Regions from separate parts of the Rhodococcus cercidiphylli genome, predicted to be linked through region 2. Evidence: predicted binding sites of a transcription regulator. Region 2 holds the regulator's gene; each other region holds the start of a gene.
What was found. Region 2 encodes LexA, which represses DNA repair genes until DNA is damaged. Its sites were predicted from a motif close to CGAACANNTGTTCG; they were not measured.
Positions count from the first base shown of each region.

Region 1: a site for LexA is predicted at 1,618-1,631, ahead of cofD (2-phospho-L-lactate transferase). Genes of this name have one in related genera too.
Region 3: a site for LexA is predicted at 4,041-4,054, ahead of R3P95_RS12080 (HNH endonuclease signature motif containing protein). Genes of this name have one in related genera too.

Region 1 is NZ_JAWLKE010000001.1:74,027-81,005, reverse strand. It holds gene R3P95_RS00400 (DUF3499 domain-containing protein) at 1-331, opposite strand, end outside; gene R3P95_RS00395 (metallopeptidase family protein) at 404-883, shown strand; gene R3P95_RS00390 (WhiB family transcriptional regulator) at 926-1,159, opposite strand; gene cofD (2-phospho-L-lactate transferase) at 1,892-2,866, shown strand; gene R3P95_RS00380 (coenzyme F420-0:L-glutamate ligase) at 2,863-4,242, shown strand; gene R3P95_RS00375 (NUDIX hydrolase) at 4,244-4,795, shown strand; gene R3P95_RS00370 (mannose-1-phosphate guanylyltransferase) at 4,808-5,902, opposite strand; gene R3P95_RS00365 (glycosyltransferase family 2 protein) at 5,892-6,803, opposite strand; gene rfbD (dTDP-4-dehydrorhamnose reductase) at 6,838-6,979, opposite strand, start outside.
Region 2 is NZ_JAWLKE010000001.1:478,224-485,202, forward strand. It holds gene ptsP (phosphoenolpyruvate--protein phosphotransferase) at 1-53, shown strand, start outside; gene R3P95_RS02310 (uracil-xanthine permease family protein) at 76-1,347, shown strand; gene R3P95_RS02315 (acyl-CoA dehydrogenase family protein) at 1,497-2,639, shown strand; gene lexA (transcriptional repressor LexA) at 2,715-3,398, opposite strand; gene R3P95_RS02325 (hypothetical protein) at 3,784-4,197, shown strand; gene nrdR (transcriptional regulator NrdR) at 4,298-4,762, shown strand; gene hrpA (ATP-dependent RNA helicase HrpA) at 4,775-6,979, opposite strand, start outside.
Region 3 is NZ_JAWLKE010000004.1:326,184-333,162, reverse strand. It holds gene R3P95_RS12100 (acyclic terpene utilization AtuA family protein) at 1-1,306, opposite strand, end outside; gene R3P95_RS12095 (TIGR03084 family metal-binding protein) at 1,303-2,115, opposite strand; gene R3P95_RS12090 (endonuclease/exonuclease/phosphatase family protein) at 2,216-3,223, shown strand; gene R3P95_RS12085 (ASCH domain-containing protein) at 3,291-3,695, shown strand; gene R3P95_RS12080 (HNH endonuclease signature motif containing protein) at 4,093-5,958, shown strand; gene R3P95_RS12075 (ArnT family glycosyltransferase) at 6,053-6,979, opposite strand, start outside.

The DNA of each region.
Region 1 (6,979 bases), 400 kb from region 2:
CGGACGGCCGTGAGCTCGAGCGGTCGGAGCTCTCGCGGTCCTCGGACCGGACGCGATCGCCGCGGCCGGCCTCGCGGACGGCCTCGGCCAGAGCCGTCAGGTCGTCCTCGTCGGGGCTCGACGTAGAGTAGCCGCCTTCGTAACGCACCAGTTCCCAGCCCTTGGGAGCGGTGGTGGTCGACGCATGTACCTCGCACAGATCCCAGGAATGCGGTTCGTCGACTGTGGCCAGCGGCCCGACGACCGCGGTGGAATCGGAGTAGACGTATGTGAGCGTCGCAACGGCAGAACGGTTGCAACCAGGCCTGCAGCAGCCACGCAGTGATCTCACGAGTGCAGAGTATCCGGTGGGTGCAACCGACCGAACGACCGACACACCGGACGAGCGCGATAACCTCCCCCTATGCCTCGATTCTCATCCGCGCGCAGGATCACCTCTCGGTCCGTGGCCCGGCACGGACGCGGCGTCCGCGGACCGGTTCTGCCCGAGGACATCCCGGCCAGGCGCTCACGAGCGGAGAAGTTCGACCGGCTGGTGCTCGAAGCGTTCGCGCGGATCGATCATCGATGGCACGAGAAGCTCTCGAAGCTCGACATCGCCGTGGACGAGGTACCCAAGATCAGGGCGTTGGACCCGGAATCGGTGACGTGGCCACCCGAGGTGGTGGCGGAGGGTCCGGTACCGCTCTCGCGACTGGTACCAGCAGGCATCGACAAGCGCGGAGAGACGACACGCGCCAGGGTGGTGCTGTTCCGGCGGCCGCTCGAGCGGCGGGCGAAGCACCCGGAGGACTTGGAAGATCTGTTGTTCGAGGTTCTGGTGGAGCAAGTGGCCACGTACCTCGGCATCGACCCCGACGAGGTCGACCCGGCCGGGGTGTGAACGATCCGTGCGGTTCCGATCACCGAGACCGAACGAAACCGCTCAGCCGATTCCGCGCTTGAGCCTGCGACGCTCGCGCTCGGACAGCCCGCCCCAGATACCGAATCGCTCGTCGTTGGCGAGCGCGTACTCGAGGCACTCGTCCTTGACCTCACAGCCGAGGCAGATGCGCTTCGCCTCGCGGGTGGAGCCACCCTTCTCCGGGAAGAAGGCCTCGGGATCGGTCTGCGCACACAGAGCGCGCTCCTGCCACTGATCCTCGATCTCCTCGAACATCTCGTCGAAACCCGCGACGAGACTGAGGAACGGCTTGGCCGGGGGAACCGACTCGGCAACGAAGGGCATCGAGTCGACGTCGGAATCGGAATCGAGTTCTGTGTCGGAATCCGAGTCCAGTTCGGCGTCGACGACATCGACGTCGTTGTCGGACTCGTCCGTTCGGCCGACGTACGCAGAACCCGCGTCGATCGAGACGCTCGAATCTGCGCCGATGCCGGACTCGGTTTGCGGCGCGTCGTCGACAGCGCTGAGATGTGCAGTGGGTCCGCCCCGCTGATCACGTGTCACGTGCTGGTCATACATCGCTTCCGCCTCCTCACCTGTGGTAGCGCAGATACTTTCGGTCCTCGTGTTCTCGAATACCTTGCCCCGCGCCGGTATTCGATCGAGCTGGTCCAACGTGCCGATCCGACTCTCGACCTCTACTCGACGTCCAGTCAGGGACGAACAGGAAGGGAACGAGTGTTCGAAACCAGGTTCGCTGCAATCGAACTCGTGTTGCGAACACCGAATGACATACCTGTGATTAGACACGTCCAGGTGTGTCGCGGTCAAGCCGATCGCACAAATCCAATACCATCACATGCCCGAAATCGGCGCTCTCCCCGGATCGAAGCCCGTCCCGTGCGTGTCGCATCGGTTCTCCCGGTCACAAACGGTCCCCGCGGACGTCGGCCCACGGGTGGGCGCTCACCCCGCACCACCGCAACCCCATTAGGCTCGCGTGTTGTGAAAGTTACTGTTCTGGTCGGTGGCGTCGGTGGCGCTCGGTTTCTGCAGGGTCTGAAAACCTTGTTCGGCGACGAGCCCGAGCACGAGATCACCGCCGTGGTCAACGTCGGTGACGACGTGTGGATGCACGGTCTTCGCATCTGCCCGGATCTCGACACGTGCATGTACACCCTCGGCGGAGGAATCGACACCGAGCGAGGCTGGGGGCGCATCGCGGAGACCTGGAACGCTCGGGACGAGTTGGCGGCCTACGGTGCCGATCCCGACTGGTTCGGACTCGGCGACCGTGACATCGCCACACACCTGATCCGCAGTCGTATGCTGCGCACCGGCTTTCCGCTGTCCGCCGTCACCGAAGCGCTGTGCAACCGTTGGCAACCCGGAGTTCGGCTCCTGCCCGTCACCGACGACCGCTCCGAGACCCACGTCGTCGTCACCGATCCGGACGACCCGACCGGGGAGCAGCAGCGCGCAATTCACTTCCAGGAGTGGTGGGTTCGGTACCGCGCACAGATCCCGACCCACAGCTTCGCCAACATCGGAGCCGAACAGGCAACTCCGGCACCGGGAGTCGTCGAGGCGATCGCCGAGGCCGACGCCGTCGTCCTCGCTCCGTCCAACCCGGTGGTGAGCGTCGGTGCGATCCTCGCGGTGCCGGGTATCCGCGGGGCGCTTCGCACGACGGCCGCCAAGGTGGTCGGCCTCTCCCCCGTCGTCGACGGTAAGCCGTTGCGCGGCATGGCCGACGAGTGCCTGTCCGTCATCGGAGTGGAGACCACGGCGCAGGCGGTGGGCCGTCACTACGGAAGCCGAAGCGGTACCGGCATTCTCGACGCATGGCTGGTGCACACCACCGATACGGCGGTCGTCGACGGGGTGGACGTGCAGTCGGTTCCGTTGCTGATGACCGACCCCGAGACCACAGCGGTCATGGCCCGAACCGCTCTGCGCGCAGCCGGACTCGACCTGTGACCGACACTCGCGATACCGATTCGCTCCGGTCGGCACCCGAGGATCACGCTCCGGGCGGCTCGATCGAGATACTGCCGGTGACCGGCCTCCCCGAGTTCCGGCCGGGCGACGATCTGGCCGCGACCGTTGCGGACCGAGCGCCGTGGTTGCGTGACGGAGACATCCTGATCGTCACCAGCAAGATCATCTCGAAGGTCGAGGGCCGTCTGGTGCAGGCACCTCGCGATGCGGACGAGCGAGATGCCGCCCGCAGAGTCCTCGTGGAACGGGAAGCCGTGCGCATCGTCGCACGCAAGGGCCGAACCCTCATCACCGAGAACCGACTCGGCATCGTGCAGGCCGCGTCGGGAATCGACGGCTCCAACGTCGACGGAGGCGAACTGGCGCTGCTTCCCGAGAACCCCGACGCCAGTGCCGCCGCGCTCCGCACTGCGCTCGGCGCGCTACTGGGCGTGACGGTCGCCGTGGTCGTCACCGACACGATGGGACGGGCGTGGCGGATCGGCCAGACCGACGCCGCCATCGGTGCGGCGGGCCTGGGCGTCGTACATGCGTATGCCGGAGCCGAGGACGGTCAGGGAAACCAGCTCGTGGTCACCGAGGTCGCGATCGCCGACGAGCTCGCGGCCGCAGGCGATCTGGTGAAGGGGAAGCTCGGCGGAGTTCCGATCGCGGTCGTGCGCGGACTGACCCCCGTCGACGACGGTTCCACCGCGGCGACGCTTCTGCGCGGCGGCGAGGACGACCTGTTCTGGCTCGGTACCGCCGAGGCACTCGATCGCGGTCGACGCGAGGCGCTGCTGCGCCGACGCTCGGTGCGCTCGTTCACCGACGAACCGGTCGATCCCGACGCCGTTCGTGCGGCCGTTGCCGATGCCCTCACCGCCCCGGCCCCGCACCACACCCGTCCGGTTCGATTCGTCTGGGTCAGAACCCCTGCCGTCCGGCGTCGACTGCTCGAGACGATGCGAGAGCAATGGCGAGCCGACCTGGCCGGCGACGGGCTGAGCGAGGAGCGGATCGCTGCGAGACTGAGCCGCGGCGATATCTTGTTCGACGCCCCGGAAATCGTGATCCCGTTCTGCGTGCCCGACGGCGCGCACTCGTACCCCGACGAGAGGCGTCGAACCGCGGAGGACACGATGTTCACCGTGGCTGTCGGTGCGGCCGTGCAGGGGTTGCTCGTCGCCCTCGCGGTGCGTGAACTGGGCAGCTGCTGGATCGGTTCCACCATCTTCGCCGCCGATACCGTGCGCGCCGAACTCGGCCTGCGCGCGGATTGGAAAGCCATGGGAGCCATCGCAATCGGGCATCCCAGCGAATCACTGACCGTCCGGGATCCCGTGGTTCCCGGGTCGTCACTGGTGGAGCTCTGACGTGTCGGCGTCGACTCTGTGGCACTCGGCCGCAACGACACTCGACCGATGGGCACCGTCGGACTCGGGCGAGGAATCGCTGCGGCACACGATGCTGGCGTTTCTCGACAGCAACCCGGACGCCTGCCTGCGGGCCAACGAGGCCGGCCATTTCACCGCGTCCTCGTTGGTGCTCGACACCTCGGGTACCCATGTGCTGCTGACCCTGCATCCGAAGGTCGGTCGGTGGATTCAACTCGGCGGGCACTGCGAACCGTCGGACGAGACGGTTGTCGACGCAGCGCTACGGGAGGCCACCGAGGAATCCGGGATCGCCGATCTGACGGTCGACCCGATCATGCTCTCCGCGCACACGCATCCGATCACCTGCTCGCTCGGTAAGCCGACGCGGCACCTCGACCTGAGGTTCTTGGTCCGGGCCCCGGACGGAGCGCGAGCAGTCCGCAGCGAGGAATCGACGGATCTGCGCTGGTGGCCGGTCGATGCTCTGCCCGACGACGCCGAGCGCGAGACGATCGACCACCTCGTCTCGCTCGCCGCGCGTCGCCGGTAGGGACCGCCTGGGTCAGACGTCGGTGGAGAAGCGGACTCCACCGTCGGGCAACTTGACGCCGGGCCACACGCGCGCGCCGCGGAGCAACTCGCAGCGGGCTCCGATGTCGGCACCGTCGCCGATGACCGCGTCGCGCACCAGAGCGCGGGGTCCGATACGAGCACCGAAGCCGAGAATCGATCGCTCGACGACGGCACCCGCTTCGACGACGGCACCGTCGAACACGACGGCTCCGTCGAGGCGCGCTCCCGCTCCGATCTCCGCACCGCGTCCGACGACCGTTCCACCGATCAGCAGTGCGCCCGGTGCCACTCCCGCGCTCGGATGTACGAGCGATTCGCCGCGATCTCCGTGCAGCGCAGGCGACGGCGCAATGCCGCGAACCAGATCGGCCGAGCCCTTGACGAAGTCCTCGGGTGTTCCCATGTCGCGCCAGTACGCACTGTCGACGTGTCCGTAGACCTTCTTGCCCTCGGCGAGCAAGGCCGGGAACACTTCTCGCTCCACCGACACCGGACGGCCGGCCGGAATGGATTCGATGATCTCGCGCTTGAACACGTAGCAACCGGCGTTGATCTGATCGGTCGGCGGATCCTGCGTCTTTTCGAGAAACGCTGTCACTCGGCCGGATTCGTCGGTCGGCACGCAGCCGAACGCGCGCGGGTCGCCGACACGAACCAGGTGCAACGTGACATCGGCATCGGTGTTCCGGTGCGTGTCGAGGACCGCGGTCAGATCGGTGCCGCCCAGGACGTCGCCGTTGAAGACCATGACGTTGTCCGCGCGCAGGCGCGGAAGTACGTTCCTGATGCCGCCACCGGTTCCGAGCGGTTCGGTCTCGAAGACGTACTCGAGGTCGATGCCCATCGAGGATCCGTCCCCGAAATGCTGCTCGAAGACTTCGGCTTTGAACGACGTTCCGAGGACGACGTGCTCGATACCCGCGGCCTTGATGCGCGCCAGCAGGTGCGTGAGGAACGGCAGCCCTGCGGTGGGGAGCATCGGCTTGGGTGCCGAGAGTGTCAGCGGCCGGAGCCGAGTTCCCTTGCCGCCGACCAGGATGACTGCGTCGGTACGTGCGGCGACCGATGTGGGACTATCCGGCATGTCCAGCCTCTGTTCTCTCGTCCGATTCTCGTCCGTCAACTGCTCGCGCCCGAAGCGCCGAGGCCACAACGATCTTCGAACGAAGACCGAGACCGCCACGCAGGGCCCATCGTAAGGGAGCCTGCCACGTTCGGTCGTGTCGATCGGCCTGGAAGCGGTACGCACTGGTGTGATGTGCGGGCAACATCACTTCCGGATGCCGTCCTGCCGCATGGCCTTTCGAGTGGGTCACCTCGACGTCGGGAACGTAGACGTTGTGCCAGCCCGCTCTGCCCAGCCGGTCGCCGAGATCCACGTCCTCCATGTACATGAAGTAGCGCGAGTCGAATCCGCCGATGGAATCGAACGCCGAACGCCGCAGCAGCAGACAGGATCCCGACAGCCACCCCACCGGCCTCTCGCTGACGGTCTCGTTCTCCTGGCGATACCGCCGAGTCCACGGGTTCGTCGGCCAGAGCTTGCCGAGCACCGCGTGACCCGCACCGGACGTGAGATCGGGTACCGACCGTGCCGACGGGTACCGCGAGCCGTCGGGCTCGCGAATGAGCGGTCCGAGGGCACCTGCCCGTGGCCACCGCGCCGCTGCGTCGAGCAGACCGTCGAGCGATCCGGGATGCCACCGCACGTCCGGATTGGCCACGACGACGAACTCGATGTCGGGGTCGATCTCGGCCACCGCGCGATTGACCGCTGCGCCGTAGCCGATGTTCGCGCCGGTTCGCAGCAACTCGGCCTCCTCGAACGCGACCTCGGCTGCCTCGGGCGCGCCGTCGACCGAGCCGTTGTCCGCCATGATCACCCGAAGGGGCCGCGTCGTCGCCTCACGTAGAGACGTCAGGAACTGGTCAAGGTATTCGCCGGGTGAATAGGTCACCGTCACCACGGCCAGCTCGGAACTCACGCGGGCAAGACTAGCCCGATCTCGCGTCGAACCCTCATGTCGACTGCGTCAAGGCTGCTGTCAACGCATCCGACCACGGCCGCGCCGGGGTCAGGCCGGCATCGACCCACGCCGTCGGTGAGAGCACCGAGTACGCGGGCCGAGGGGCCGGAACCACGTATTCGGCGCTCGAGCAC
Region 2 (6,979 bases):
AAACGGACAGCACCGCCGCTGCCCGCGAGGCAGTGAGCGCGATTCTCGGCTGATCCAATAGTGTTGCCTTCCATCATGAGAACTCTCGGTTGGACGCTGCACGGAAACGGAAAGACCGTCGACGCCGGGGCGGTGGTCTCGCCCGATGAGCGATTGACGTGGCCCCGTACCATCGGTATCGGAATGCAGCATGTGGTCGCGATGTTCGGCGCGACCCTGTTGGTTCCGACGATCACCGGATTTCCGGTGTCGACGACACTGCTGTTCTCGGGCATAGGGACGGCGCTGTTCCTGGTCATCACCCGAGGCCGGGTGCCCAGCTACCTGGGTTCCTCCTTCGCGTTTCTGGCCCCGCTCGGTGCCACCCAAGCCGACGGACCTGCCGCCCAGCTCGGAGCCGTGCTGTGTGTGGGCGTCGTACTGGCAGCGGTGGGCTTCGTGGTGAAGTTCGCAGGGCAGCGGGTACTCGACGCGGCGATGCCGCCCGTCGTGACCGGTGCCGTCGTGGTACTCATCGGGCTGAACCTGGCACCGGCCGCCACCACGTCGTTCGAGGCACAGCCGCTGATCGCAGCCATCACCCTGGTCGCGATTCTGTTGGCGACAGCGGTAGGACCTGGCCTGATCGGGCGACTGGGAATCCTGCTCGGCGTCGTCGTGGGTTGGGTGTTCGCCGCAGTCACCGGAGGGATCGCGCAACCGCGGCTCGACGCATTGAGCGCTGCGAGCTGGATCGGTCTGCCCGAGTTTCGTGGACCGTCGTTCGAGCTGTCGGTGATCCTCGTGGCGCTGCCGGTGGTGATCGTCCTGGTCGCCGAGAACGTGGGGCACGTCAAAGCCGTCGCCGCGATGACCGGCAAGAACCTCGACGATGTGGCCGGCGACGCCTTGATCGCCGACGGGCTGGCGACCACGCTGGCCGGAGCGGGCGGCGGTTCGGGAACCACCACCTACGCGGAGAACATCGGCGTCATGGCGGCCACTCGTGTCTACTCGACCGCCGCGTACTGGGTCGCATCGATCACCGCGACGGTGCTCGCGTTCTCGCCCAAGTTCGGTGCACTGATCTTCACCGTGCCCGACGGGGTCATCGGCGGCGCAACCCTGGTTCTGTACGGCCTCATCGGGCTGCTGGGCGTACGCATCTGGACCGACGCCAAGGTCGACTTCACCGATCCGGTCAATCTCATGGTCGTCGCTGCAGCGCTCGTCGCCGGAATCGGTGACCTGACGCTGTCCGTCGGATCGGTCGAGCTCGGCGGTATCGCGTGGGGTTCCGTCGGCATCCTTCTCGGGTACCCGATCGTCTCGGCGCTCGCGAGAAGGGCGGGCAAACGCGCACGGTAGCGGGGTCGGTCACGAATCGCGCGCGTTTTGGTCATCGACCTCCGTGACGTCCCGAACGTACTGTTGGAGCGTGATGTCAGTCGTACCGACGACCGCGAATGACACCGTTCACAGGTCGATGTCGGTATGCACCGAACAAGGAGATCTGCGTGGAACGCACACTTTTCGAGCCCGAGCACGAGTTGTTCCGGGAGTCGTACCGGAAATTTCTCGATCAGCACGTAGCGCCGAACCATGCGAAGTGGGAAGAGCAGAACATCGTCGACCGCGACGTCTGGGTCGAGGCCGGTAAGCAGGGCTTCCTCGGAACGGCAGCGCCCGAGGAATTCGGTGGCGGCGGAGTCAAGGACTTCCGCTACAACGCCATCGTCACCGAGGAAACCACCCGCGGCGGATACAGCGGTATCGGCTTCACCCTGCACAACGACGTCGTCGCGCCGTATTTCATCGACCTTGCCAACGACGAGCAGAAGCAGCGCTGGCTCCCCGGATTCTGCTCCGGCGAACTGATCACCGCGATCGCGATGACCGAGCCCGGCACCGGAAGCGACCTGCAGGGCATCAAGACCAAGGCTGTCCGTGACGGCGACGACTGGGTGCTCAACGGCTCGAAGACGTTCATCACCAACGGAATCAACGCCGACCTGATCATCGTCGTGGCCTGCACCGACCCCGAGAAGGGCGCACAGGGCTTCAGCCTGCTGGTCGTCGAACGCGACATGCCCGGATTCGAGCGCGGCCGCAACCTCGACAAGATCGGCATGAAGGCTCAGGACACCGCCGAACTCAGCTTCACCGACGTGCGCGTGCCCGCCGCCAACCTGCTGGGCGAGGAAGGCATGGGCTTCATCTACCTCATGCAGAATCTGCCCCAGGAACGCCTGTCGATCGCCGTCGTCGCGGCCGCCGCGATGGAATCCGCGCTCGAGATGACGATCCAGTACTGCCGCGACCGTAAGGCCTTCGGAAAGTCGATCGGCAAGTTCCAGAACACCCGATTCGTGTTGGCGGAGTTGGCCACCGAGACCACCGCCACCCGCATCATGGTGGACAAGTTCATCGAACTGCTCAACGAAGACAAGCTGACCGTCCAAGAAGCTGCCATGGCGAAATGGTGGACCACCGAGAACCAGGTCAAACTGATCGACCGGTGCCTGCAGTTGCACGGTGGCTACGGCTACATGAAGGAATACCCGATCGCCAAGGCGTACATGGACTCCCGTGTGCAGACCATCTACGGCGGCACCACCGAGATCATGAAGGAGATCATCGGCCGCGGATTGAATCTGTGATCCGCTGATCCGAAGAACGCGAAGGGCCGCAGCACATGTGCTGCGGCCCTTCGCATGTCACTGCCGTGACGATCTCTACAGCTTGCGCATCACGGTCACGACCTTGCCGAGGATCGCGGCGTTGTTGCCCGGAATGGGCTCGAACAGCGGATTGTGCGGCAGCAGCCACACCTCGCCCTTGGACCGCTTGAACGTCTTGACGGTGGCCTCCCCGTCGATCATCGCAGCGACGATGTCACCGTTGTCGGCCACGGACTGCTGACGAACCACCACCCAGTCGCCGTCGCAGATGGCCGCGTCGATCATCGACTCGCCGACCACTTTCAGCAGAAACAGAGAGCCCTGACCGACCAGCTCGCGGGGGAGCGGGAACACGTCCTCGACGGCCTCTTCGGCCAGGATCGGACCGCCGGCGGCGATCCGGCCCAGCACCGGCACGAACGTCGGGGTCGGCAACCGATCCTGTTCCTCGGACGCGGGCGAACCGTCGACCGCGGCGGCAGCCTGGTCGGCCTGCACCTCGTCGAGACCCCGGACGTCGACGGCACGGGGACGGTTGGCGTCGCGCCGGAGGAAGCCCTTGCGCTCGAGGGTGCGCAGCTGGTGAGCAACGGAAGAGGTCGATGTCAGACCGACCGCATCGCCGATCTCGCGGATGCTGGGCGGGTAGCCGCGCTCGGTGACCGACGCGCGAATGACCTCGAGTACCTTCCGCTGCCGCTCGGTCAGACCCGCACTGATGTCGGTGCCGACCTCCATGGCCTTTGACGTGGGTTCCGCAGCCGACTTTCCTGCTGCGGCCTTGGTGGCGGTGGCCTTGGCTCCGGTCGTCCTGGAACCCGTCGTCGTGGAACGCGTGGTCGACCTCGTCGAGGTCTCGTCCTTCATGCTGTCGGCCTCCTGCTGGTGTCCTGGGATCCGGTCTGCGGGGTAGGTCTGCGCGGACTGGAGTTGATGGTGTCGACTCGTGTGGCGTGTGGTTTCTGACACGAATCTAGCGTGTATCAGCTGTTGAATCAAACATCTGTTCGACTCGTGTCGCGTTTTCTGCAGACTTTGTCGGAGGCTCGTGATAGAACTTCGAACAAGCGTCCATCGAACGCCTGATCGAACAATCGATCCAACGAGCGAAGTCGAGGTTCCGATGACCATCATCACCGATCGCCCCACCGCCGCCGGTGTCCGTGCCCGGTCGACCGTCGTCGAGCGTCGTCGCCGGGCCCGTCCCGTTCTGCGGAGTCCCCTCGGGATGCACGGTGTCACCACGGTGCCCCGTACGCAGAGCGCACCGTGCGTTCCGGTCCTCGACCCGTCGTGGACCGACGTCACCGATCGTGAGGAGGCCGATCGCGAGTTCGACGCGACCTCCGCGCACTTCGCGAGCCAGCCGGTTCGACTGCGATCGCTGGTGTTGTGGATGCTCGCAGTGGTCGTCGTGGCCGGTGGTCTGATCGGCATCGCGAACCTGCGAGCCGTCGCACCCGATGCAGGTGTGCAGCCGGCCGGTGTGGTCGAAGTGCACGACGGAGCTCTCGTCGAGTACACGACCGGCAGATGACCACCGCCCCCGTCGGGTTCGAGAAGGCTGAGTATCCTCGGTGGACTGCCCCGATGTGCGTGCTCGTCGTCGGAGCATCGGCTACGACGGAGGGTCCCTCATGCATTGCCCGTTCTGCAGGCATCCCGACTCACGCGTGGTCGACTCGCGTGAGATGGACGAGGGACAGGCAATCCGGCGGCGTCGCTCCTGCCCGGAGTGCGGTCGTCGTTTCACGACCGTCGAGGCAGCAGTGCTTGCAGTCGTGAAGCGCAGCGGCGTGACCGAGCCGTTCAGCCGCGAGAAGGTCGTCAAGGGAGTTCGACGCGCGTGCCAGGGCAGAGATGTCGACAACGATGCGCTCAACCTGCTGGCACAGCAGGTCGAGGACGCAATCCGTGCAGCGGGATCAGCGGAGATCCCCAGCAACGAGGTGGGATTGGCCATTCTCGGTCCGCTCCGTGATCTGGACGAAGTGGCGTACCTGCGCTTCGCTTCCGTGTACCGCTCGTTCAGTTCGGCCGAGGACTTCGAGAAGGAAATCCACGAACTGCGTAAGCACCGCGAGTCCGCCGACATCGACTGACAGTTCCGCCCGTCAGCGGCTCTGGTCCGAGATCGCCTTCTCGATACGCTTCTCGGAGACCGGATACGCCGTACGAATCCCTTGGGCGAACAGTCCCACGCGCAGCTCCTCGATCATCCAGAACAACTCCTGCACCCCGGAACTGTTCTTTCTGCTCTCCGGAAGCGAATCCAGCAGTCGTCCGTACGACGCGTACACCCGATCGAGTACATCCATCGCCGCCGCGTCACGGCCTGCGCTGCTCGGCAGAGTGGCCAACCGCTTCGTCGCCGCCGCGAGATAGCGCGGCAGGTCCGCCAATCTGCGAGAACCGAACTCGGTGACGAATCCGCGAAAGATCAAGCCGTCGAGCTGCTCCCGAACATCGTCTGCCGGCTCACCCGAGGCTGATTGCAGTTGCGCCGACAAAGCCAGGGCAGCGGTCAGCACAGGACGAACCAGGGCGAGGACCGCGGCGGTACGCTGCGGGACCTCCGCGTGCACGAGCGCCCTGAGCTTGTCGAAAGCCTCGGGATCTCGTACCGGTCCACCGTGCGCGTCCATTGCTTCCTCGACCGCGAGAACCCGGCATTCCTCGAGCAGTGCATCGACTCCGCCGTACGGATTCTGGCCGAGGGCAAGCCGTTCCGCCGTCGGTAATCCGGCCAACAGTGCTTTGGTGCCCTTCGGCGCAGTCGACAGCAGCAGAGCCCTGGTTCCGGAACGCATCGCTGCCCGCTGCTGAGCAGGGGTGCTCAGGACTCGAACCGCCACGCCCGGTCCTTCCGGCACCAAAGCCGGATAGCCGGTGACCTTCTGGCCTCCCACATCTCGGGTGACGGTCGACTCCAACCGTCCCAGCGTGCTCGAGGTCCACGCCAGCGAGGGCGCACGCTCGGCGTCGCCCACCGCGCTGGCCACCTGGCGGCCGACCTCACCGGACAAACCGGTACGCAGAGCGGTCAGATCCTTGTTGCTGCCCAACACCTTTCCGGACGGGTCGACGGCCGCGAACGTCATTCTCAGGTGCTCGGGGAGTGCCGCAACATCGAAGTCCTTCGCCGTGATGTGGCACTGGGCCGCCCGCGAGAGCTCACGGGCCAATGCCGTCACCAACGTTTCGGCGCGGGGCCGCATGACCGCCAATGCCGCGGCTGCGAAGTCGGGGGCCGGCACGACATTGCGGCGCAACGCTTTCGGAAGCGTCTTGATCAGTGCGGCCACCAACTCGCCGCGCATCCCAGGGACCAGCCAGTCGAAGCCCACCGGCTGTACCTGAGCGAGCAGAGCGATCGGAATTCGTGCGGTGACTCCGTCGGCCGCCGTGCCCGGCTCGAACTGGTAGGTCAGCGGAAACTGGATCTCGCCCTGTCGCCATGCGTCGGGATACGCGCCGGTCAGTACCGAGGCCGCGTCGGAGTTGACGACCGTGTCGGTGGTGAAGTCGAGCAGGGCCGGATCCTGCCTGCGGGCCTTCTTCCACCAGGTGTCGAAGTGTCGTGCCGAGACCGCCTCCGGGGCGATACGGGCGTCGTAGAAGTCGAACAGAGCGTCGTCGTCGACGACGATGTCGCGCCGTCGGGCGCGATGTTCGAGTTCACCCACGTCGTCGAGCAGCGCCCTGTTCTTGTGGAAGAACGCGTGCTGGGTCTTCCATTCGCCCTCTACCAGCGCATGTCTGATGAACAGCTCTCGGGACGCCTCGGGGTCGATACGGTGATAGTTCACCGGACGTTGCGTCACCAACGGAATGCCGTACAGCGTCACCCGCTCGTAGGCCATCGCGGATTCACGCTTGATCGACCAATGCGGTTCCGAGTACGTCCGCTTGACCAGGTGCGGTGCGAGTCGCTCGGCCCATTCCGGTTCGATGCGGGCGGCCATGCGGCCCCACAGGCGTCCGGTCTCGACCAGTTCGGCGGCCATGACCCACCGCGGGGGCTTCTTGAACAGACCCGAACCCGGGAAGATCGCGAAGTGAGCTCCGCGCGCGCCGAGGAACTCGCGTTTGTCCCCCTCCCTGAGCCCGACGTGCGAGAGCAGTCCGGACAGCAGCGACTGATGCAGGGCGGTCTCGGTGGAATCGGCGTCGGGCACCGTCCACCCGAGCCCGCGGGTGATCTGACGCAGTTGGCCGTGCAGATCCTGCCACTCACGAATACGTAGGTAGTGCAGGAACTCTGTTCGGCACATGCGTCGGAACTGGTTGGAGGACAATTCGTTTCGCTGCTCGCGCAG
Region 3 (6,979 bases), on a different contig from region 2:
CGGGCTCCAGTACCTGCGTCTCGGTCGACGGAGCGATGGCGGACTCGGTGCCATCGGCCAGGTGCGCGACGTGCGGCACCTCGGCCGCGTCGACGAAGCCTGCGGTGAACACTCCGTAGGGCGCTCCGTTTCCGGGTGGGGCGGTGACCGAGAATCCGGGATAGCTGGCCAGTGCCAGTTCGACTGCTACGGCGGAGAACTGACGTCCGACGGCGTCGGGGTTGCTGTCGCGCGCAACGCAGCGCAGCAGGGCGCTGGCCGTCTCCTCGGTCTCGGCGTCGGGCTTGTCGGTCCGCACCAGGGTCCAGTCGAGCTCGGTGGGGCGGGCCGTGAGCCAGGACTCGAATTGCCGTTGTGCCAATGCTGCTTTGGCTTCGATATCGAGGCCGGTGAGCACCATCGTGAACTCGTTGCGGAACCCGCCGAGTGCGTTGAGCGAGACCTTGTAGGTGGGCGGCGGAGCTTCGCCGGTGACGCCGGTGATGGACACCCGATCACTCGACTCCTGCGCCAGGATTGCCGAATCGATCCGCGCGGTGACGTCGGGGTTCGCGTACCGCCCGCCGGTGATTTCGTACAGCAGCTGAGCGGTGACGGTGCCGACGCTGACGGCACCGCCGGTGCCCTCGTGCTTGGTGATGACGGACGAACCGTCGGACTCGATCTCGGCGATGGGGAATCCGGGCCTGGACATGTCTGCGATTTCGGTGAAGAACGAGTAGTTGCCACCCGTCGCCTGCGTTCCGCATTCGATGACGTGTCCGGCGATCACGGCCCCGGCCAACGCGTCGTAATCGGTGGGTGCCCAACCGAAGTGGGCCGCGGCCGGTCCGACGATCACGCTGGCGTCGGTGACGCGCCCGGTGACCACAACGTCGGCACCGGAGTTCAGGCATTCGACGATGCCCCACGCGCCGAGGTAGGCATTTGCGGTCAGCGGGTTGCCGAGGCCGAGTTCGGCAGCTCGGCCGAGGAGGTCGTCGCCGTCGACGTAGGCGATCTTCGCGCCGGAGTCCAACTTTTCCAGTGCCTCGGCCAGTCCTCGGGGATTGAGCCCACCGGCGTTGGCGACGATCTTGACACCCTTGTCCAGCGCCAGTCCCAGGCAGTCCTCTGCCTGCCGCAGAAAGGTTTTGGCGTAGCCACGGGTCGCGTCCTTCATCCGATCGCGGCCGAGAATGAGCATCGTCAGCTCGGCCAGGTAATCGCCGGTGAGGTAATCGAGTTCGCCGCCCTCGAGCATCTCTCGCATGGCGGAGAGGCGGTCTCCGTAGAAGCCCGAACAGTTGCCGATTCGTACGGTCATGCTTGCTCTCGTCCTGACTGTGTCCGTCCGACCCCCGGAGGGCCTGCGAAGGCTTGGGCGATGGTGAGCCAGTGCGCGGCGTCGGTTCCCTCGGCGTGAACGGCGAGGTCGTCGCGGTGGGCACGCTGGGTGACGAGAAGGCAGAAGTCGAGAGCCGGACCGCTCACTCGTTGAGTGGCGTTCTCGGGTCCCCAGGTCCAGAGCTCTCCCGAGGGCGCGGTGAGCTCGATGCGGAACGGTTCGGCGGGAGGCGTTTGCTGGTTGATCGCGTAGGCGAAATCCCTTGTACGAACGCCTATGTGTGCGACGCCGCGGATTCGGTCGGTGGCGACGCGGGTGACGCCCACCGCGTCGGCCACATCCTGACCGTGCGCCCAGGTCTCCATCAGACGCGCCGTGGCCATGGACGCCGCACTCATCGGGGGTCCGAACCAGTCGATCTTGGTCCCCGCCGGTACCTGTGTGAGCGCTTCGTTCATGGCACGGCGTCGAGTACGCCAGGTGCTCAGTAGTTCGGGATCACGCGATTCCTCCTCGGCCGCCTCGTCGACGAAGCCGGTGGGGTTCTCCCATGCCTTCTTCAGCGTGAGAGCGAACTCCTCCTTGGCCTCGACATCGCCGGATGCTCCGGACGTGGTCCGCTCCGCGACGTGATCGGTCCAGGAGAGGTGCGCTATCTGGTGCGCGACGGTCCACCCCGCGGCCGGTGTCGGTGCCGCCCACTGCTCCGGGGTCAGCTCGGTCACGAGTGCATCGAGGTCGTTGCCCTCGGCGCGTAGGTCGTCGACGAGAGAGTCGAGGTCTGCCATGAGCCCAGCTTCACAGGAGGTCCTGAAAAAAGCAAGCACGCCTGCTTGTTAATTTGTAACCTCGCGTTCGCTTGCCATCCCTACGGTGACGAGCGTGAGAATGTCGAGACTCGTGGCCGTCACCGTTACCCTCGCCGTCATGGCCGCCGGTTGTTCCTCTGTGAATCCAACCGCCACAGACCCGGCCCCCGACGAACCGTCGAGCATTCGGGTGGCGACGTTCAATGCCAGCCTCAATCGGCCGGTGGCCGGGCAGCTGGTGACGGACCTGAGTGGAGAGGACGTCCAGGCCCGCGCGGTCGCCGATGTGATCGCAGCGAACTCACCGGATGTGTTGCTGGTCAACGAGTTCGATTACTCGGGCCAGGACGCGGTGACATTGTTCAACGACAACTATCTCGAGGGGCAGTACCCGTATTTCTTCACTGCGCCGGTCAACACGGGCGTCGACTCGGGCCTCGACCTGGACCAAGACGGCAAGCTGGGCGGCCCGGGCGATGCCTGGGGATTCGGGCAGTTTCCCGGTCAGTACGGGATGGTCGTGTACTCGAAGTTTCCGATCGCGACCGATTCGGTACGTACGTTCCAGAACTTCCTGTGGAAGGACATGCCGGATTCGCTGCTACCGCGCGACTACTACGGAGAGGTGTCCCACGCGCTTCGACTGTCCAGCAAGGCCCATTGGGACGTGCCGATCGACGTGAACGGGAAGACGCTACATGTGTTGGCGTCCCACCCCACTCCCCCGTCCTTCGACGGGCCCGAAGACCGCAACGGCAAGCGCAACCACGACGAGATAAGGCTCAGTGCCGATTACATCTCGGGTGCGGACTACCTGTACGACGACAACGGTGTGCGCGGCGGGCTGGAGGACGGCGCATCGTTCGTCATGCTGGGCGATCAGAACAGCGATCCGGTCGACGGAGATTCGGTGGCCGGTGCCATCGCGCAGGTTCTCGACCTTCCGCGGGTGCAGGATCCGGCACCCATGTCGGCCGAACATGGCACGGACACAGCCGATTTCGCCGACCCTACGCCCGGCGACCTGCGCGTCGACTACGTGCTGCCGTCGGACGATCTGACGGTGATCGACTCCGCCGTCCACTGACCCTCGGGCACCGAGCACCCGTCGGACCACCGGCTGGTGTGGGTCGACCTCGAAATATGATGTGCGAGTGACCGATCTACCGATTGTCGAATTCGCGTACCCAGGACCGCTGCGGGACAGACATGTTGCGGCTGTGCTGTCCGGTGAGAAGACCAGCACAGCGAGCCTGTTGATTCAGTACACCGAAGAGGAGCTTCCGAGGGTCGGTGAACGCGGCGCGGTGGTGGATTCGGCCGGAGTCGTGGTGGGAGTCATCGAAACCACGGGTGTCGATATCGTTGCGCTGAAGAATGTTTCGCTCCAACATGCCCTCGACGAGGGTGAGGGATACATCGACGTGGCACACTGGCGAGCCGGGCACGAAAGATTCTGGCACTCCACCGAGGTTCGCGCGGAACTGGGTGATCCCGATTTCACCGTCGACGACGACACTCGAGTGGTGTTGGAGCGATTCATACTCGTTCCGGAGTGAGTTGGGTGGGGATCGATGCCACTGGCCAGCGCGAAGAGGTCGAAGAAACCGAGAGCTCGGGTTCGGAATTTCGGTCGATTCAGCGAGATTCGCGGGGGGACGGTGACGAACATCGGCATGCCCTACAGGCCGCACAGGAGCTCGGGTGCGACGGCATCAGTTCCGGGAATCGATACCGGGCTCACCTCGAAGGCGGGGTAGTTCTGGCTCGTGATCATCCTGGAGCCTTACGCGGCGTCGGAGTCGAATAAAATTGTCGGCGGCTGGGTGTATAGGCCGTTTCGATCAATCCTTCCTCGGCACAACAGAATTGGGGTTGACGAACTTCGTACTGCGCCGTACCATCGAACGTACGTTCTACTTCTAGTCGGAACACGTGCCGGGGGGCGACTACACAGTGATCACATCCAGTTCGACGCGCAGTCGGTTCGCGGCCTATCTCGGGCCGCAACCGAAGCCGTATATCGACAGCACAGTGCTGGGCGAAATTCGCGACGTTGCGATTCTGGAGAATCAGGCGTGCGCTCGCAAGGTCGCTCTGGCCGCAGCTATCTGGGACTCGTGCATCCATCAGAACGTGCTTGTCGGTGATGTCATTCAGGACGCGGGCAACTATGCGGCATCCGAAGTTGCACGCGTTCTCGGTTGCTCGAAGACTGTTGCGAACACGTACGCCGAGGTAGGAATGGACCTTCGGCTACGGCTTCCTACCGTCGCGGCCGCGTTCGAGGCCGGCGAACTCGACCTTGCCCGCGTCCGCGCAATATACCGCTGTACCCACAACCTGACGAAGGACGCGGCGACGGCCGTCCAAGGCGAGGTTCTGCACGCTGCCCGACGCCTGTCACCTGGTCCCCTGGCGACGGAAATCTGGTCGATCATGTATCGCATCGCGCCCGAGCAGGCCGCCGCTCTGCGTAAGGACTTGGAACGGCACACGAACGTCACGTACACCGACAAAGACGTGCTGTCGACGCTGAAGGCCGACCTCACCGCCGCCGACGCCGCAGCTGCCTGGCAGTTGATCAACGAGATGGCCGCTACCGTCTGCCGTCGAGATCCGCGGAACAAGGGGCAGAAGCGTGCAGCAGCGTATGTTGCTCTACTGCAGCAGGAGTCGTCGGTGGTCTGCAAGTGCGAACCCGATGACGACAATCCTTGTACGGCCGATTCTGTGCGTCCTGATCGACGGGCACCGCTGACGGTGATCACGGTGGACCTCGCCACGCTCGCCGGTCTGCTGTCCAATCCTGCCCACCTTGCCGGCCACGGTCCCATCGATGCCGAGTACGCCCGTGAACTCGCCGACAACGCACACTGGCAGATCCTGCTCACCGAAGCCCGCGATCTGGCGGAGAATCTCGGTTACGGCGAAGACCTGGAGTCACTCATCGACCTCGATACCGATACCGATACCGGCGCAGGCGCAGGCACTGGTGACAAAGGTGCCGAGAGCAGAGCCGACAGCGGCACCGGCACCGGCAGCACGAACAACAGCAGATCGAAAAATGGCCAGAAGAAGCCCAGAGGATCCAAGGTAGGCAAATCGAGTAACAGCAGGTCCAAGGGCAGCACCTCACATCTGGTGTTTCATCCGCTGGGGCGTGGTCGTCGCCGTGTCGGCGGTATTGCTCCTCGGCACCCGCGGGCGCCGAAGTCCGCACAACCACCACGGAACAGCTGTGTCGCCACTCCGTATCGCGGTACTTACACTTTCGTTGCCGAACTCGAAGCAGCGATCGCATCGGATCCAGCTCTCGGGATCGCGCTGTACCCGGACGGTCACGGCGGTCTCGAGCTGCCACCACCCGGAACCCTCATCTATCGCCCGACTGTCGCACTGGCGGAACGTATTCGGTACCGCGATCGCACCTGCCGACATCCGGGTTGCGACGTCCCGGCCGAACAGTGCGAAATCGACCACATCGTCCCGTACTTCCATCGCGATCCCTCGTCGGGAGGCTGGACCATCGACACCAACCTGCACTGCCTGTGCCGCTACCACCACAGCCTCAAGACCATGGGTCTGTGGACTCCGGTGATGCTCGCCGATGGCGTCGAGTTCTGGGTCTCGAATGCCGGCACTTCAGCGGTTACGGTTCCCGGCACCACGCAACTCGCAGACCTGAGCCACCTGCCCGCCGTCTATCGCAGGCCCAAAGGTCAAGCGATACAGTCGGATACGTCGAGCCTGGAGATCATCCAGCCGCTGCCCGCGCCGGTACCTACCTCAGCATCGGACGATGATCCTCCGCCTTTCTGATGAATCTCGGTTCAGTACACAGAAGTTCCACCGCAGTCGAAGTGTCCGCGGTGGAACAGCTGTGCCTTCTGGCTGTCGCTCCGTTCGGTCGGTGTCAGCCTGTGTAGGTGCTGAGGTCGTACACCGTCGCGCTGCCGACCGTGGTGGCGGTGAAGTTCGCCTCGACCCATTCCTGGATCTGTGAGGACGTACTCTCAGAGTCGCCGCCCAAACCTCCGCGCGCCATGCCCCCGCCCATACCGCCCGAGACGTAGTACGTCACTTCATGATCGGCCACGTACTGGATGAACTCGTCGAGCGACGGCGCAGGATCTCCGCTCCACCCGCCGATGGCCATCACCGCCGTGTCGGACGCCAACTCGTAACCCGCAGCCGACATCGAACCATTTACTGCAGCAGACCATTTCGTGGTCGTCGACTCGAGCAGCGCAGCCAACTCCTCGTTGGACTCACCGCCCATGCCGCCCATGGCCATCCCGCCGCCCACGTTGCCGCCGGCAAAACCGGCCGGAAGATCGGCAGCATCAGCAGGCAGGCCCGCATCACCGCTCGGCATAGCATCGCTTGGCATCGCATCGATCGGCATTCCGCCACTGGGCATTCCACCGCTCGGCATTCCACCGCCTGGCATTCCGCCGGGACCGCCGTCGCTGACTGCACCGGTCGGACCTGCGGTGGGGACGGAACCACTGTGCGCATTGGTCGTCGTAGCGATGGCATACGACGCGCCGCCGCCCAGACCTGCCACGGCTCCGAGAATCAGCGCAGCCGCAGTGAGCCTTCGGTATCGCCCGGCCGCCAGGATCATCACGGCCGCAACGATGGTTCCCACCAACAGGATCCACTTCAATGCCGGTAGCCAGTCCGCGTTGCGATGCAACAGTACCCAACTCCAGACCCCGGCTGCGATCATCATCGATGCCATACCGGCTCTGCCCCAGATCGATTCACGTCTGAGCCACAGTGCGTAACCACCGGTTCCGATCATCCCGGCCAAAGCCGGGGCGAGCGCGACGGTGTA